One region of the Paenibacillus sp. HJGM_3 genome, then DNA from elsewhere that is predicted to be linked to it. Evidence: a T-box and tRNA genes for the amino acid it is inferred to sense, from the RefSeq annotation. Region 1 holds a T-box; the other holds one or more tRNA genes.

The links. A T-box is a leader RNA that pairs with one kind of tRNA and senses whether it is charged. The one in region 1 lies ahead of leuS (leucine--tRNA ligase), so its partner is inferred to be a tRNA-Leu.
Region 2: it encodes a tRNA-Leu, which carries the amino acid that the T-box ahead of leuS (leucine--tRNA ligase) is inferred to sense. The anticodon was not compared.

Annotation. Positions count from the first base shown of each region.
Region 1 covers NZ_JBJGED010000018.1:134,577-142,109, forward strand. The annotation lists gene yqeK (bis(5'-nucleosyl)-tetraphosphatase (symmetrical) YqeK) at 1-293, shown strand, start outside; gene rsfS (ribosome silencing factor) at 298-645, shown strand; gene ACI5FR_RS20000 (CvfB family protein) at 642-1,568, shown strand; gene ACI5FR_RS20005 (class I SAM-dependent DNA methyltransferase) at 1,595-2,359, shown strand; gene ACI5FR_RS20010 (HD domain-containing protein) at 2,382-3,074, shown strand; gene ACI5FR_RS20015 (dioxygenase family protein) at 3,476-4,249, shown strand; T-box leader at 4,309-4,553, shown strand; gene leuS (leucine--tRNA ligase) at 4,611-7,076, shown strand; gene comER (late competence protein ComER) at 7,238-7,533, opposite strand, start outside.
Region 2 covers NZ_JBJGED010000029.1:39,156-46,688, forward strand. The annotation lists gene ACI5FR_RS26280 (NAD(P)-dependent alcohol dehydrogenase) at 1-583, opposite strand, end outside; gene ACI5FR_RS26285 (DUF2306 domain-containing protein) at 486-1,235, opposite strand; gene ACI5FR_RS26290 (hypothetical protein) at 1,237-1,938, opposite strand; gene ACI5FR_RS26295 (hypothetical protein) at 1,935-2,222, opposite strand; gene ACI5FR_RS26300 (winged helix-turn-helix domain-containing protein) at 2,427-4,616, opposite strand; tRNA gene ACI5FR_RS26305 (tRNA-Leu) at 5,273-5,356, opposite strand; gene ACI5FR_RS26310 (adenosylcobinamide amidohydrolase) at 5,428-6,180, opposite strand; gene ACI5FR_RS26315 (hypothetical protein) at 6,177-6,389, opposite strand; gene ACI5FR_RS26320 (hypothetical protein) at 6,477-6,803, opposite strand; gene ACI5FR_RS26325 (xanthine phosphoribosyltransferase) at 6,918-7,487, opposite strand.

The DNA.
Region 1 (7,533 bases):
ACGTCCCGGAGGTGCTGGATGCGATCCGCTACCATACTTCCGGCCGGGCGGGCATGACGCTCCTGGACAAGATCGTCTGCCTGGCCGACTATATCGAGCCGGGCCGGGATTTTCCCGAGGTTGCCCGGATGCGGGAGCTCGCGGTTGTGAGCTTGGACGAGTCGCTGCTCGCCGGGTTTGATTCGACGATTCAGTTTTTGCTGAACAAGGGTAAAAAAATTTATCCGCTGACGCTGCAGGCGCGCAATGCGCTCCTCGACGAGCTGAAGCGGAACCGACAAGACAGGAGTTGATTGGATGAGCCAAAGCCCCAAAGCGGTAATGAACATGGTCGTGAAAGCGGCTGAAGATAAAAAAGCGATGAATGTAGTAGTTCTCGATTTGCAAAATATTTCTATGGTGGCCGATTACTACGTGATCTGCCACGGGAATTCGGACGTTCAGGTGCAGGCGATCACGACCGAAATCCGCAAGCAGGCGCAGGAACGGGGCATTCCCGTCCGCGGCATCGAAGGGTTCGACTCGGCCCGTTGGGTGCTGATCGATCTGGGGGACGTCGTTATTCACGTGTTCCATCGCGATGAGCGGGAGTATTACAATATCGAACGGCTATGGTCGGACGCGAAAGTGGTTGAGTTCGCATGAAGCTGGAAACAGGTACGGTTCGGCGGCTGCGGGTAGCCCGAGAAGTGCCCCCGAACGGGTACTTCCTGTCGGACGGCGAACGCGAGGTGCTGCTGCATTATAGCGAGATAGTCGGAGACCGGCCCGAGCCGGGCGATACGGTCTCGGTGTTCCTCTACCACGACACCGAGGACCGGCTGGCGGCTACGATGAAGGAGCCGCATATCCGGCTCGGCGAGATGGCGGAGCTGGAGGTGGCCGACGTACACCCGCGCTTCGGCTGCTTCCTCGAGATGGGGCTCGGCCGCCAGTTGCTGCTGCCGATCGGCGAATTGCCCGAGTGGCAGGAGCTGTTCCCGCAGAAGGGCGACCGCGTGTTCGTCACGCTGGCGCACGACAAGCAGGGGCGCCTGACCGCGAAGCTGGCGGGTGAGCGGGAGCTGGCGCCGCTCGCGTTCCCCGCGCCGTCCGGCTGGCGCAATCAGTGGATCGAGGCGCGGGTATACAAGTCGCTTAAGAACGCGACGTTCGTGCTGTGCGACGGCGGCGTGCTCGGGTTTGGCGCGATCGGGATGATCCATGAGAACGAGCGCACTCGCCCGCTGCGGCTGGGGGAGCAGGTGAAGGCGCGCGTCACATTCGTCCGGGAGGACGGGCGGGTGAACCTGTCCATGCGTCCGGCGAAGCATGTGGGGCAAGTGGAGGACTCCGACCGGATCCTTGCCTTCCTGCAGGACCGGCCGACCGGCTCGATGCCGTATTCGGACGAGACGCCGGCCGATATTATTATGAGCAAGTTCGGTATCAGCAAAGGGGCGTTCAAGCGCGCGCTCGGCAAGCTGATGAAGGACGGGCTGGTGGAACAGCAAGGCAGTTGGACGAAGCTGAAGGCGGATCGGCCGGCGAGTTCAAGTGCCGATACCGATCAAGGCTCCACCGAGTAAGAGGTAAGAAAGGGACTATTCGAGAAATGGCTTACGAGAAATTCGCTTACACCTATGATCTGCTGATGGAAGACATGCCGTATCCCCAGTGGATTCGGTTCGCCCGCCAGATCTGGGACCAGTACGGCAGCCCGAGGACGGTCGTCGATCTGGGCTGCGGCACCGGCAATATCGCGATCCCGCTCGCCCAGACCGGCTTGCACGTGACCGGCATCGACTTGTCCGCCGACATGCTGGCAGTCGCCCGGGACAAGGAGGAGCAGCACCGGAAGCGCTCTTCCTTCGCGCCCGGCGGGGGCCTTCTGTGGCTCGAGCAGGACATCCGCGAGTGGGCGCTGCCGGAGCGCGTCGATTCGGTCATTTCGTTCTGCGACTGCCTGAATTACCTGACCGAGGAAGAGCAGCTTCTGCAGGCGTTCCGACAGACGTACGAAGGACTCGTCGAGGGCGGGACGTTCCTGTTCGACATGCATACGGAGGCACAACTGAAAGCGTATGCAGAGATGCAGCCGTTCTGGCTGAAGGACGAGCTCGTCTCCTACATCTGGACTTGCGAGCTGGACGAGGCACGGTGCGAGATCGAGCACGACCTCACGATTTTCCTTAAGGACGAAGGGGCTCCCGTCTACCGGCGCATCGACGAGGTGCATGTGCAGCGGGCGTACAAGCTCGACTGGCTCGAGCAGGCGCTGCACCGCAGCGGGTTCTCGAGGGTGATGCGGTTCGCCGATTTCAAGCTTCAGCCTTCGGATGAACGGACGGAGCGGGCCTTTTTCGTGGCGATCAAGTAACGATGGCAGGGGGCCAGGTTGCATGACTGACGAATCGAGAAGCGGAGTGCTGGAGTCGGCGCGGGATCGGCAGCAAGCCGAAGTGCTGCAGGCGGCGGAGGGGTTCGCCCGCGGCGTGCACGCGGCGGACCGGAGCGGCCACGACTGGCCGCACATCGAGCGCGTGGCCGAACTGGCGGAGCGGCTCGCCGAGGCGGAAGGCGCGGACCGGTTCATCTGCCGGCTCGCCGCGCTGCTGCACGATGTGAGCGACCCGAAGCTGAACGCATCGAAGGAAGCCGGCGAGCGGCTCCTGCAGGACTGGCTGCACGGCCAGCCGATCTCGGCGGAAGCCCGGGACCACGTGCTGGACATCATCGCCACGATGTCCTACAATGGCGGCCACAACCCGCCGATGCGGACGCTGGAAGGCCAAGTCGTGCAGGATGCAGACCGGGTCGACGCGCTGGGCGCGGTCGGAATCGCGCGCACGTTCGTGTACGCCGGCGCGAAGGGGCATTCGATGCATGATCCGGCCTTGTGCTCCCGGGAAGCTATGAGTGTGGAGGAGTACCGGAGCGAGCGCAACCAGACGGCGGTGAACCACTTTTATGAGAAGCTGCTGCGGCTGAAGGACCGGATGAACACGGCAACCGGGCGACAGCTGGCCGAGGAGCGGCACGCGTTTATGGAACGGTTCCTGGAGCAGTTTTACAGGGAATGGGAAGGGCGATAACCCCCGAAAACGCACTGATATATCGAGACCCTGATTCCGGTATCCCGGAGGCAGGGTTTTTTCTCTGTTGTAGGTATACAGGGAGTTACGCGTGAAATAGCGGAAAAAGGATCATCTAATTCATTTTTCGAGCCTTCATCAAGCAAAATAAAGGAAAAATGATCATCTATTGGCTCCGCTGAGTTCATTTTCACATTGAATCGAAGGAATAGATGCAATATTTTCCTCTATTTCATATGAAAAACCGATTAGTATTGGATTAGAAGAAATTTTTTCATCTAAGGATCGTGGTCGGTGTGTACTGAAAAGCTTCAATAGGATGGTCATTGACTTGACTTAACTATAAAATAGTAATAAACTTATTAAATAGTAGTTAATTACGAATTAAGGAGCGATTCATGATGATACCCGCCATGTTCCTGGCACACGGTTCGCCGATGACCGCCATCGAGAATACCCCCTTTACCCGTTTCCTCGAGGAGCTGGGCCGGAAGGTGAAGCCGAAGGCGATCGTCCTCTTCACCGCGCATTGGGAAAGCGAAGTGCTGACCATCTCGTCACACGACGAAGTGTACGATACGATTTACGATTTCGGCGGCTTCCCGCCGGAGCTGTATGCGATCAAGTATCGCGCACGCGGCTCTTCGATCGTCGCCTCCGAGTTGGCGCGGCGGTTCGGCGCGGCGGGCATCCAGGTGCGCCTCGACGCGACCCGCGGCTTGGACCACGGCGCCTGGACGATGCTGCACCGGATGTACCCGCAGGCGGATATTCCGGTCGTGCAGGTGTCGGTGAATCCGTTCCTGCCGATGCGCGAGCAATATCGGATCGGCGAGGCGCTGCGCGGGCTGGATGAGCAGGATATTCTCGTCATCGGCAGCGGAGTGACCGTGCACAATTTGCGCCGCGTCAATTTCGACGACCGGTTCGGCGAACCGGAGAGCTGGGCGTACGAGTTCGATGAGTGGCTCATCGAGCACATCCGTACCGGAGACTTCGACAGCTTGTTCCGGGTAATGGAGCTGGCCCCCCATGCACGGCTGGCCGTACCGCGACCGGAGCACTTCGTCCCGTTATTCATCGCCATGGGCAGCGGGAATCCCGACCGGAAGCCGGAGATTTTGCACCGTTCGTATGAGTTCGGCACACTCAGTTACTTGAGTCTGCAGTTTTGATGGATGCTTGACAATGATTCCCTTGGTTTGCTATAATACCAAGAAGATTTTCACACTTGGATAAGGCTGTGAAGAGGAGCAGTAAGGAGTCGCAATTCCTTAAGAGAGTCGGCGGTTGGTGCGAGCCGATGGTTGCGTTCGTGAACTCGCCTCGGAGCCAGATGGTGAATCCCCGAGCCTTCGCCGGCTGCTGGATGAACCGGATCGTGTCCCCGCGTTAAGGGGGTTAAGTGGGCTTTAGGGCAAAGAATGCCTCGAGCCAACTAGGGTGGTACCACGGGAACTCGAACCTCTCGTCCCTAGCGTGATGCTAGCGACGCGGGGTTTTTTTAATGAATTCGAATAAGGAGTCGAAGACGTCATGACACAGCTGGATCGCGATCAAACCAATGAAAGAGAACAGGGGTACAATCCCCAGCGCATCGAACCCAAGTGGCAGCAATATTGGGATGCCAGCAAGACGTTCAAGGTAGAGGAGAACTCGTCCAAGCCGAAGTTTTATGCGCTGGATATGTTCCCTTATCCGTCCGGAGCCGGACTTCATGTAGGCCATCCGGAAGGGTACACCGCTACCGACATCGTCTCCCGCTACAAGCGGATGCGCGGCTTCAATGTCCTGCACCCGATGGGCTGGGACGCGTTCGGGCTGCCGGCGGAGCAGCACGCGCTCGATACGGGCAAGCATCCCCGCGACATTACGTTCAAGAATATCGATAATTTCCGGAGACAGATCAAATCGCTCGGATTCTCCTACGACTGGGACCGCGAGCTGAGCACGACCGATCCGGATTACTACAAATGGACGCAATGGATTTTTATCCAGCTGTACAACAAAGGGCTCGCCTACGTCGCGGAAGTGCCTGTGAACTGGTGCCCTGCGCTAGGCACGGTGCTGGCGAACGAGGAAGTGATCGACGGCTTGAGCGAGCGCGGCGGCCATCCCGTCATCCGCAAGCCGATGCGCCAGTGGGTGCTGAAGATTACCGAATACGCCGAGCGTCTCCTGGAAGACTTGGAGGAGCTGGACTGGTCCGAGAGCATCAAGGATATGCAGCGCAACTGGATCGGGAAGTCGAAGGGCGCCGAAGTGCACTTCGCGATCGCCGGCCACGAAGGCCGCGAGCTGACCGTCTTCACGACCCGCCCGGACACGCTGTTCGGTGCGACCTACTGCGTGCTGGCACCGGAGCACGAGATGGTGCAGGCGATTACGACCGGGGAGCAAGCGGCAGCCGTTAAGGAATACCAGGAGAAGGCCGCCCGCAAAAGCGATTTGGAGCGTACCGACCTGGCCAAGGAGAAGACGGGGGTCTTCACCGGCGCCTATGCGATCAATCCGGTGAATGGCGCTCAAGTGCCGATCTGGATCGCGGACTACGTGCTGGCCGGCTACGGGACCGGCGCGATCATGGCCGTACCGGGCCACGACCAGCGCGACTGGGAGTTCGCGAAGCAGTTCGAGCTGCCGATCGTGGAGGTCGTGAGCGGCGGCGACGTGACGAAGGAAGCGTTCGCGGGCGACGGTGTACATGTGAACTCGGGGCTGCTGGACGGCTTGAACAATGAAGCTGCGATCGCCCGAATGATCGAGTGGCTGGAAGCGAACGGCAAGGGGCAAGGCAAGGTCACGTACCGCCTGAGAGACTGGCTGTTCAGCCGCCAGCGCTATTGGGGCGAGCCGATCCCGATTCTCCATCTGGAGGACGGCACGATGAAGCCTGTGCCGGAATATCAACTGCCGCTCCTGCTGCCGGAGGTCGACGAGATTCGTCCGTCCGGTACGGGCGAGTCTCCGCTCGCCAACGTGACGGAGTGGGTCAACACCGTCGATCCGGAGACGGGCAAGCCGGCGCGCCGCGAGACGAACACGATGCCGCAATGGGCGGGCAGCTGCTGGTACTACTTGCGGTTCATCGACCCGCACAACAGTGAGGCTCTGTGCTCGCCGGAGCTGCAGAAGGAATGGCTGCCGGTCGACCTGTACATCGGCGGCGCCGAGCATGCGGTTCTGCACTTGCTGTACGCGCGCTTCTGGCACAAGGTGCTGTACGATATCGGCGTGGTGAATACGAAGGAGCCGTTCTACAAGCTGGTGAACCAGGGGATGATCCTGGGCGAGAACATGGAGAAGATGAGCAAATCCCGCGGCAACGTCGTCAATCCGGACGACATCGTGAACGAATTCGGCGCCGATACGCTGCGCGTCTATGAGATGTTCATGGGGCCGCTGGAAGCGACGAAGCCTTGGAACACGAACGGGGTGGAAGGCTCGTTCCGGTTCTTGAGCCGTATCTGGCGCCTGATCGTAAACGAAGACGGCGGATTGAGCGCCAAGATCGGGGCCGACGACGCCGGGACGTCCGAAGCGTTCATGCGGACATGGCACCGTTCGATCAAGAAAATCACCGAGGATCTGGAGGCGCTGCGCTTCAACACGGCGATCAGCCAGCTGATGATCTTCGTGAACGAAGCGTACAAAACCGAGCAGCTCCCGTTGTCGGCCATGAAGCAGTTCACGCAGATGCTGTCGCCGTTCGCGCCGCACTTGGCGGAAGAGCTGTGGGAGCGTCTGGGCGGCCAAGAGTCGATCACATACGCGCCGTGGCCGACGTACGACGAAGCGCTGACGGTGGACAACGAGGTCGAGATTGTCGTACAGGTGAACGGCAAGATCGCCGACCGTGTCAAGATCGCGAACGACACTGACGAAGCGGCGATGCAGGACATCGCGCTCGGGTTGGAGAAAGTGCAGGAGATGATCGCCGGCCGGTCCGTCCGAAAAGTGATTGCGGTGAAGGGCAAGCTCGTAAACCTGGTCGTGGGTTAAGGTTCACTTTGCGGGAATTGTTTTTTGGGGGCCCCCGCAAAGTAATCGGAATATGCTACAGAGCTTAACTTCACTTTGTGGGGAAAGAGAAAAGCTTACCTGTCTTAAGACGAAGAGACACGCGTCCTCGTCCGGGCAGGTAAGCTTTGTTTTTTCATCGGTTACTCGACGATTTTGCCGTAAAACAAATTCTCGACCTTCTCGATATCCTCGTGGTACTTCGCGTGGGTAATGCCGATCAGCCGATTGAACATCCCGTCGAGCTCCTTCTCCATCAGCTTGATCGCCGAGGCGGTGATGCCGCCGGGGACGGATACGCGCTCGCGCAGCGAGGCGGGCGTGAAGCCGCCTGCAGTCAGCAGTTTGCCGGTGCCGAGCAGCATCTCGGCCGACAGGCGCGTCGCTTCCTCGCGGGGGATGCCGGTTTCGACGATCGCGGCGTCGATCAGCTTCTCGA
Region 2 (7,533 bases), on a different contig from region 1:
CGGCACCGAGCGATCTCACTAGCTCCACATTCGGGGTGCTGCATACTCCTGTAACTTCCGCGCCGAAATGTTTGGCCAGCTGCACCGCATATGTCCCGACGCTGCCTGATGCGCCATAGACGAGCACGCGATTGCCGCGCCGGATGTTGCCCTTACGGAGAAATTGCAACGCCGTACAGGCGCCGACCGGAACCGCCGCCGCCTCCTCGAACGTGATGTTGGCCGGTTTGAGCACTACGCTGCCCGTCTCCGGCAGGCACTTGTATTCGGCATACGCACCAAAACCGGTGCCGCAGGCGGCATACACGGCGTCCCCGGGTTTAAAGCGAGTAACGCCGCCGCCCGTCGATTCGATGACGCCGGCCAGTTCGAATCCCAATATCCGGACTCGTTTCGGTTTCCGCAAACCGTTAAACATCCGCGCCAAGAAAGGATCCGCCTTGCGTAATCGCCAATCCCCCGCCGATGCGGTTGTCGCATAGACCTTAATCAAGATCTCGTTGTCTTTGGGTACCGGCTTGGCGACCTCTCTCAGCTGCAAGACATCCGGAGGCCCGTACCGCTCGTATACGATTGCTTTCATCCTTTTCCCCTCCATTCCTAATGTTGTCACTGGTGCGAACTCTGCGGATGGCCCATTCGGCCACGGCGAGGTTGATGACCCAGCCCGCACCCATGAACAGCGCTTTACTTAAATCATCCGGAGAGCCGATGACTAATGTCCCGGCCGTCTCAGTCAGCACCTGCGTGCCCGCGCCAAGCCCGATCGCGTAGCCGCGCGTCATCCAGGCGCGGTGCCGGGTCACGTCCCCCCGCAGGATCGCGGTAAAGCCGAGCAGGATGGACACGACCATGGCCGACCCGAATAAGAGCCGCAAGGAGAACAGCAGCTTACCGCCGTATGGAATGGGATAGAACAGGGTCATCCACAGCCCAGTAAGTCCTACCAGCAGGCCGCATAGAACCAGGAGCCGTCCGGCCGCGCGGTGCCAGCCTGGCTTGCGCCGCCGAAGACCGGGTGCGAACTGGAACGCGCCCAGGATGGCATACACGCCGGAGCTTAGGATATGCAGCACCACCGGCAGGGGCGTCTCAAAGAACCGGGCGTTGGCCGGCGTAACTTCCGCGCCGCCGGCCAACGAGGTGAGCCGGTAAATTCCGGCGGCGATCGGAATGACGCTCAGTAAGAGCAATGCGGCGACAAGCAGCATGGCCGAGCGTTCTTTTGTATTCATATCAGGCTTTATCACGCCGTTCGGACCAGACCGAGTATCCCAACCAAGCCAGACCTAACCCTACCGGCACCGCCAGTATCCGATCGTACGGGTGATGAATCAGGGAAGACAGTGGGAGTGGCAGAAGGGTCCCTATGGCAAGCAGGGCGGCAGCCCAGCGCGACAAAATGCCTGCGCGGAACGTAGCGATGCCGAACAGCAGCCCGCCGAGTAAATACATGGCCCCTGTCACCGAATAGATCGTCTCGAGGTGTCCGACATTTATATCGCCGACATTGCCGCTTGGGATCCCCAGCATGCCCTCGACAAAGATTGGCGATTCGGCGGAGAGCGGTGGAGAGACAAAGGCTTCGATGAATTGAAAGGCCAATGTGAGCGTATAGAAGAGGCTAATCAAGAGATAGCCGGCCAAACCGAGCCAACCGGCCTTCTCCACTTGCCTGGCATAGATCCCCATTATGCCGAGTAGGCCTAGAAAGCACATAGCGACGCCCAAGTAGTGGACGATTGCCCATCGACCGGTGTGGACTGACGAAAGAATGTCGGCAGGATGGATCGTCTGCACGACGATAAAGAGGATCCCTGCCAGCATAGCCGCTAACCCCGCGAAACGGATGAGATTCGAGGCTGTTATCGCGGCTCGCCGGTTGGTTTGCACGTGCTCGTTCCCTTTAATAATTGCGGTTTCTTGATACGTGTTCATGGGTTTGTCTCCTTTGTTTTCATGTCCTGTCTGTTCGCCGATTCGGGATCAACTTGAATGACCGACACCAATGGGAGGCCGAGATCGCGCACTTTCCTGAGCAAGCCGTGCAATGCGGGCTGATCGTCTACCCGGACAATAAGGATGGTTGTTCCGTCGCTTTCATGGGTAAGGCTTAGCCCCTCAAACCAGTAGGTCCACCGGGCATCAAGGTGACCCTTAAGTCGTACTTCGTACAGTGCAGGTCCGTTGTGGTCTTCCGTTGATCCGTGTGTCTCGCTCATTCTTTACCTCCTTCATTTTCCTCGTGTGGATGCATCTCCACGTCGTTTCATGCGTTCCTTACATAATCAAAAGATACATGCTCATGTGGTGAGACGGCATCACCACAAGTGGTGATTGACGTGATGATTTTTTCGACAAGGGGCTTGGTGAAAATAAAAACGCCCCGCACTTCTGCCAGGGCGGGGTTGATCTATCAAGGCTTGCTATAACAAATCGAGTTCCACAGCGCGGCGGACGGCTGTCCGTCGGTTGTTGACCTCAAGCTTGTCGTAAATGTTCTTGGTATGGGTCCGCAAGGTGTTAAGGGACACCCTAAGTTCGCGGGCAATTTCCGGGCCGTTCAAGTCGGTTCCGAGCAGACGAAGCACATCACGTTCACGTTCGCTTAACGGTTCCATCAGCGGCTTGCTCACAACCTGCTTTCCAGTCGCTCTTACCTCAACATTTCCAAGCGATTCCAATAGGCCGCGGACATAGTTCGGGGCGATCCCTTGTTTCACGGCCGCTTCCAACAGGGCAGCCATGGGTCGGCCTTCGTCCACGAAGATGCGGATGTAGCCCTCCGGCTCGGCCAGTATTAATGCTCGTTCCAGGGGCACAAGCGCAGCAGGGATGTCGCCTTGCATATGATAAGCAAGTGCCTGTAAGACGAGGATTTCGATCGCGCATCCCGTCCGCTCGCCTTCTTCAGCAGCTTGAAGGAGACGCTTCAGAAGTCCCATTACCTCGAGCATGAAGCGGTCTGTACGGTCGCTCTTATACCGGGCCAAGAGCACCCTGGCCAGGGTGATGTGCTCGAATTCGCGCTCGTAACAAAGGTCGTCCGCCGCGGACAGACCCTTCTCCCGTGCCCAGTCGAGGGCTTCACCCAACCTTCCCTGCGCGACCCACACCCGTGTCTTCAACGCCGATGCAGGACGTACATCGAGGAAAAAGTCGCTCATATACAGGTTCTCTGCCTCATGGAGAAGGTCGAACGCACCGTTCAAATCTCCTTGGGCCTCCCGTACTCGAGCCATGGCGACGCGCCAGCGATACGGGTATTGCGGGAAGCCGGTGTGCTCGCCCTGCTCCTTGCTTCTCAACAAATACTGCGTGGCGGCATGCAGATCGTCATGCTCCCGACAGAGCTCGCTCATACCTACGTAAATGTCCGCCGTTCCCCGCAGATCAGGTTCGCCATGATCCGCCGCAAGCTGCAAGCCCCGCTCATACGTACGCATCGCCTCGTGGAGTCGGCCTTGCGCAATCCGTATTTCAGCCAGAGCGATAGCACCATTGATCGCGTCGGAGATCGCCCCCGCCAGCTGCACGTTAATCATGCCGGCTGCAAACATCCGGCGTGCTTCCTCGAGATCCCCGCTCCTCCATAAGGCGAGTCCCAGTAGTGCAGTTGCCGCTCCGCGCGGGAGATGGTCGTCCTCAGGCACGAGGTCGAGCACCTGTCGGGCGTATTTCGTAGCGGCTGGCACATCACCCAATACCAAGGCTAGTCCGGAACGGTACACGGCGATCAAACCCGGGAGACGGCGAAACTCCTCTTCGTCCACGACGACCATCTCGGCCGGCAGGGCTTGCTCCCGCTCACGCATGTCCGCCGCTGTCTCCAGCCACTGTTCGGCGTCTCGCAGTCGGTTCTCAACGGCGTCTAATTTGCCGCCGGCCAATAACGCCCCGGCATACCAAACGCTTAGCACAGGCCTGCATCGGACCAGCTCATCGGGGAGCGATTTCAGCCACCCCAGCATTGCAGCCTCCTGTCTGCTCCTGCGCAAGGCTGGTATAGCCAGCTCAACCAGGTCCGCCGCGCGTGCGAAATCCTCGGCGGCCAGCGCATGGCGGATCGCGTCGTCCGCCGAGCCATGCTGCTCGTACCATAGGCTTGCGCGCCGATGAAGCGCAGCTACTTGATCGGGCTGATCCGACCTTAAATACGCAGAGAGAACTTCGGCAAAAAGATGATGATAGCGATACCACCTGCGCCTGTCATCCAGTGGAACGACAAAAAAGTTGCCTAGCTCCAGGGACTGAAGCAGCGCGACGCCATCCTCACGGCCGGTGACGGCATCGCATAACGGGCCATGCAGCCGGTCGAGAATGGAGGTCTGAAGCAAGAAGCTTCGGATCGGGTCGGGCTGACGCTGCAGAACCTCTTCGACCAGATAGTCCATAATGTACCGATTGTCTCCGGCGAATTCCCGAATGAAGGCAGGAATATCTTTGCGCCCCTGCATCGAGAGCGCCGCCAGTTGAAGTCCCGCAATCCAGCCTTCGGTACGCGTCTCCAGGGCAGTCATTTCGTCTGCCGTAAGACCCAATCCCATAACCTGATTAAGGAATGCGGCCACTTCGCCGAGCGTAAAGCGCAGGTCGGTGTCTCGCAACTCGGTCAAGAGGCCTTGAGCACGTAACCGGCTTAAGGGAAGCTGCGGATTTTCACGTGTGGCGATGACCAGGTGCATCTGTGGAGGGAGATGCTCGAGCAGGAAGTTTAAAACATCGTCGATCCATTTGGCATCAATAACATGGTAGTCGTCCAGAACGAGGACAAATTTGTACGGGAGAGCTGAGATTTCATTGAGCAAGATGGTTAGTATCAATTCGGTTGACGGCGGCTGCGGGGAGTTGAGCGCACTAACCGCGCCTCCTCCAAAATGGTCCTCAATCGTCTGCAGAGCAGCGACAAGGTGAGTCAGGAAGCGCGTAGAGTCGATATCTCCTTCGTCCAGCGACAACCATGCGACAGGTCGATCACAACCGGCGACCCATTCGCTGACCAGCGTTGTTTTGCCAAAACCGGCTGAGGCGGAGATGAGGGTCAGCTTGCGGTCGAGACCCTCGTTCAGCCGCTCGATCAGGCGCGGCCTTTGGACAACTCTCGTCCGTGGCACGGGGATATACAGTTTGGTGGCCAAAATGGAAATATTCATCGATTGATCCTCATCGGTTATTTCGTACCGGAAGAAAGGAACTTAAGTAAGCAAAAAGGGTTTCAGTAAGCCCATTTAAAACCTAAGGCTTCCCAAAACCCTTTTAAATACTGCTCTGATGCGGTCGAGAGGACTCGAACCTCCACGGCTGTTACCCCACTAGAACCTGAATCTAGCGCGTCTGCCAATTCCGCCACGACCGCGTGTCGTTTGTTGCGGCGACAAGAAATAATATAGCACAGCTCGTCTAACGAAGTCAACACTTATTTCAAAATTATTTGTGGGCCTCCCTGACCCGCACATAATCAAGGTACTCCAAGGCGGCTTGGCGGCCTGCTTCGTACACGGTCCGGCCGATCAAATAGCCGAGCCGGGTGGCGGTGCCGGCATACGCATAGCGGGAGGCGCCACGCTGGGTGGCCGCGACGACGATGGCGTCCGTCGTCGTGCCGGTCGCGAGTCGGCCGTCCGGCCCCGCCGGGATGCGCAGCTCTTGCAGCAGGGCGGTCTTCGCCTCCGTGGCGGTGATGACGGCATTGACCATAGCCGCGTCCGTCATCCAACCGTCGACGAGAACGATGCTGTTGATCGTCCCCGGGTACAGTCGATCTACGTCCACAATGTCGCCGGCCCTGGCGGCGTTGCTGAGGCCTACGGTGACCCAGGCGCTGACCGTCAGGTCATCCAGCGCCATCGTTTCGTGGCCTGCATGTTCGACCCAGGCGGCGGTCAGCATGCCGGCGCAGTGCTCCGCCGGATAGCCCGTCCGCGACAAGAAGTCCCCCATCTCGCGAGCCGGATCGTCGCTCATGTATGATTTGGGCACCTGCCGGTTTATAATAAAATAACTCGTCTGAAACCCGCCTCCCCAGATGGAGGAGTTAAGCGTCCGGAGCGCCGTGTCCGAGGCGATGCAGAGCACCGGTTCGCCGTCATCATGAAGCAGGCCATGCCGGATGCCTGAGATCGCGCTTAGAAGCTGCAACCGTTCCTCGTGTCGTGGCCCCGGGTTCCCAATACTGGTCATTCCGCCTCGTCCCGCCCTTGGTTGGCCGGCTGATATTTATACTCGCGCGACAGCTTCACGACCCGACGGTTCGGCCTACGCACCATGACCGTATCGTCATCCCAAGCCACGATGAACCCGCGCACGTCATTTTCCGGCTCCGAATCCCGTACGACGCGAATTTTCGTCCCATTCACCCGATACATATTGAGCTGCTCGTCCGATATCATGGCTGTTCACTCCTTTCAAGCTGGATATAAAAACGGACAGGATAGAGGAGCCTACGCCGCCTCTCCCTGCCCGCTCTATGCGGCCACTTATCCAACATGTTCCTTCGTATCGTTCTTCTCGAACCAATCGTCCAGCACCTTGCTCGACATGACCCGGCGCTCTATATATTCAACCTGCTGGTCGGTAAAGATCGACTTCCACTCCATAGAAAGCTCGCTGAGCAGCTTCACGATGGTGAGCAGCTCCGACCACGCCACATATCGCTTATACCAGAAAAACTGAGGATGCTCGATCATGTAAGGATACAAATCGTCAAACTCGGTGTGCTTGCAGTCGAGAGCCCGTTCAAAATGAACCTTCGCTTCCGATAACTTGGTCATCATGTAATCGGCGGATAGCTGTACATTCCCCATTCCGATCGCCTCCTCTCTATAGCTCCCTTTCATTATAAATGAAAATGCACACGGAGGAAAGATTCCAATTCATCTCAGAAAGTAGTCCAACTGCAACCGGCGGCCTATCCACCCTTATAAAAACCGGACTTCGCCTTGCTCCAAAGATTGAATCTGCACAAGCGATTCGAGCCGAATGCCGCTCTCGCGGATCGTCCGGGCGCCGGCCTGGAAGCTCTTCTCGATCACGATGCCGAGCCCGACCAGCGTCGCGCCCGAACGCTCGATGACGCGAATCAGGCCGCGGGCGGCGTCTCCATTGGCGATGATGTCGTCGATGAGCAGCACGCGATCCTCGGGACCGAGCACGCTCTTCGAGACAAGAATATCAGTCACGATGCCTTTGGTGAACGACGGGACGCGCTCCGCATACACCTCGGTTTCGGTCGTCAACGTCTTCTTCCGGCGGGCAAATACGAGCGGGACCCCGAGCTCCAGAGCGGTGGCAAAGCCCACGGTGATGCCGGACGACTCAATCGTTAGCACCTTGGTAATCGAGTCTTCCCGGTACCGCTTGGCGAATTGCTTGCCCATTTCCATGATGAAGGGCGGATCTACCTGATGATTTAATATTTTATCCAAGTTCAACACTTGTTGGCTTACGATATTGGCTTCTTGTTGGATGCGTCGCTTCAGTTCTTCCATGAGATTCCTCCTAAGGCGTTTCCTTTCCGTTAAGGTACCACATTCG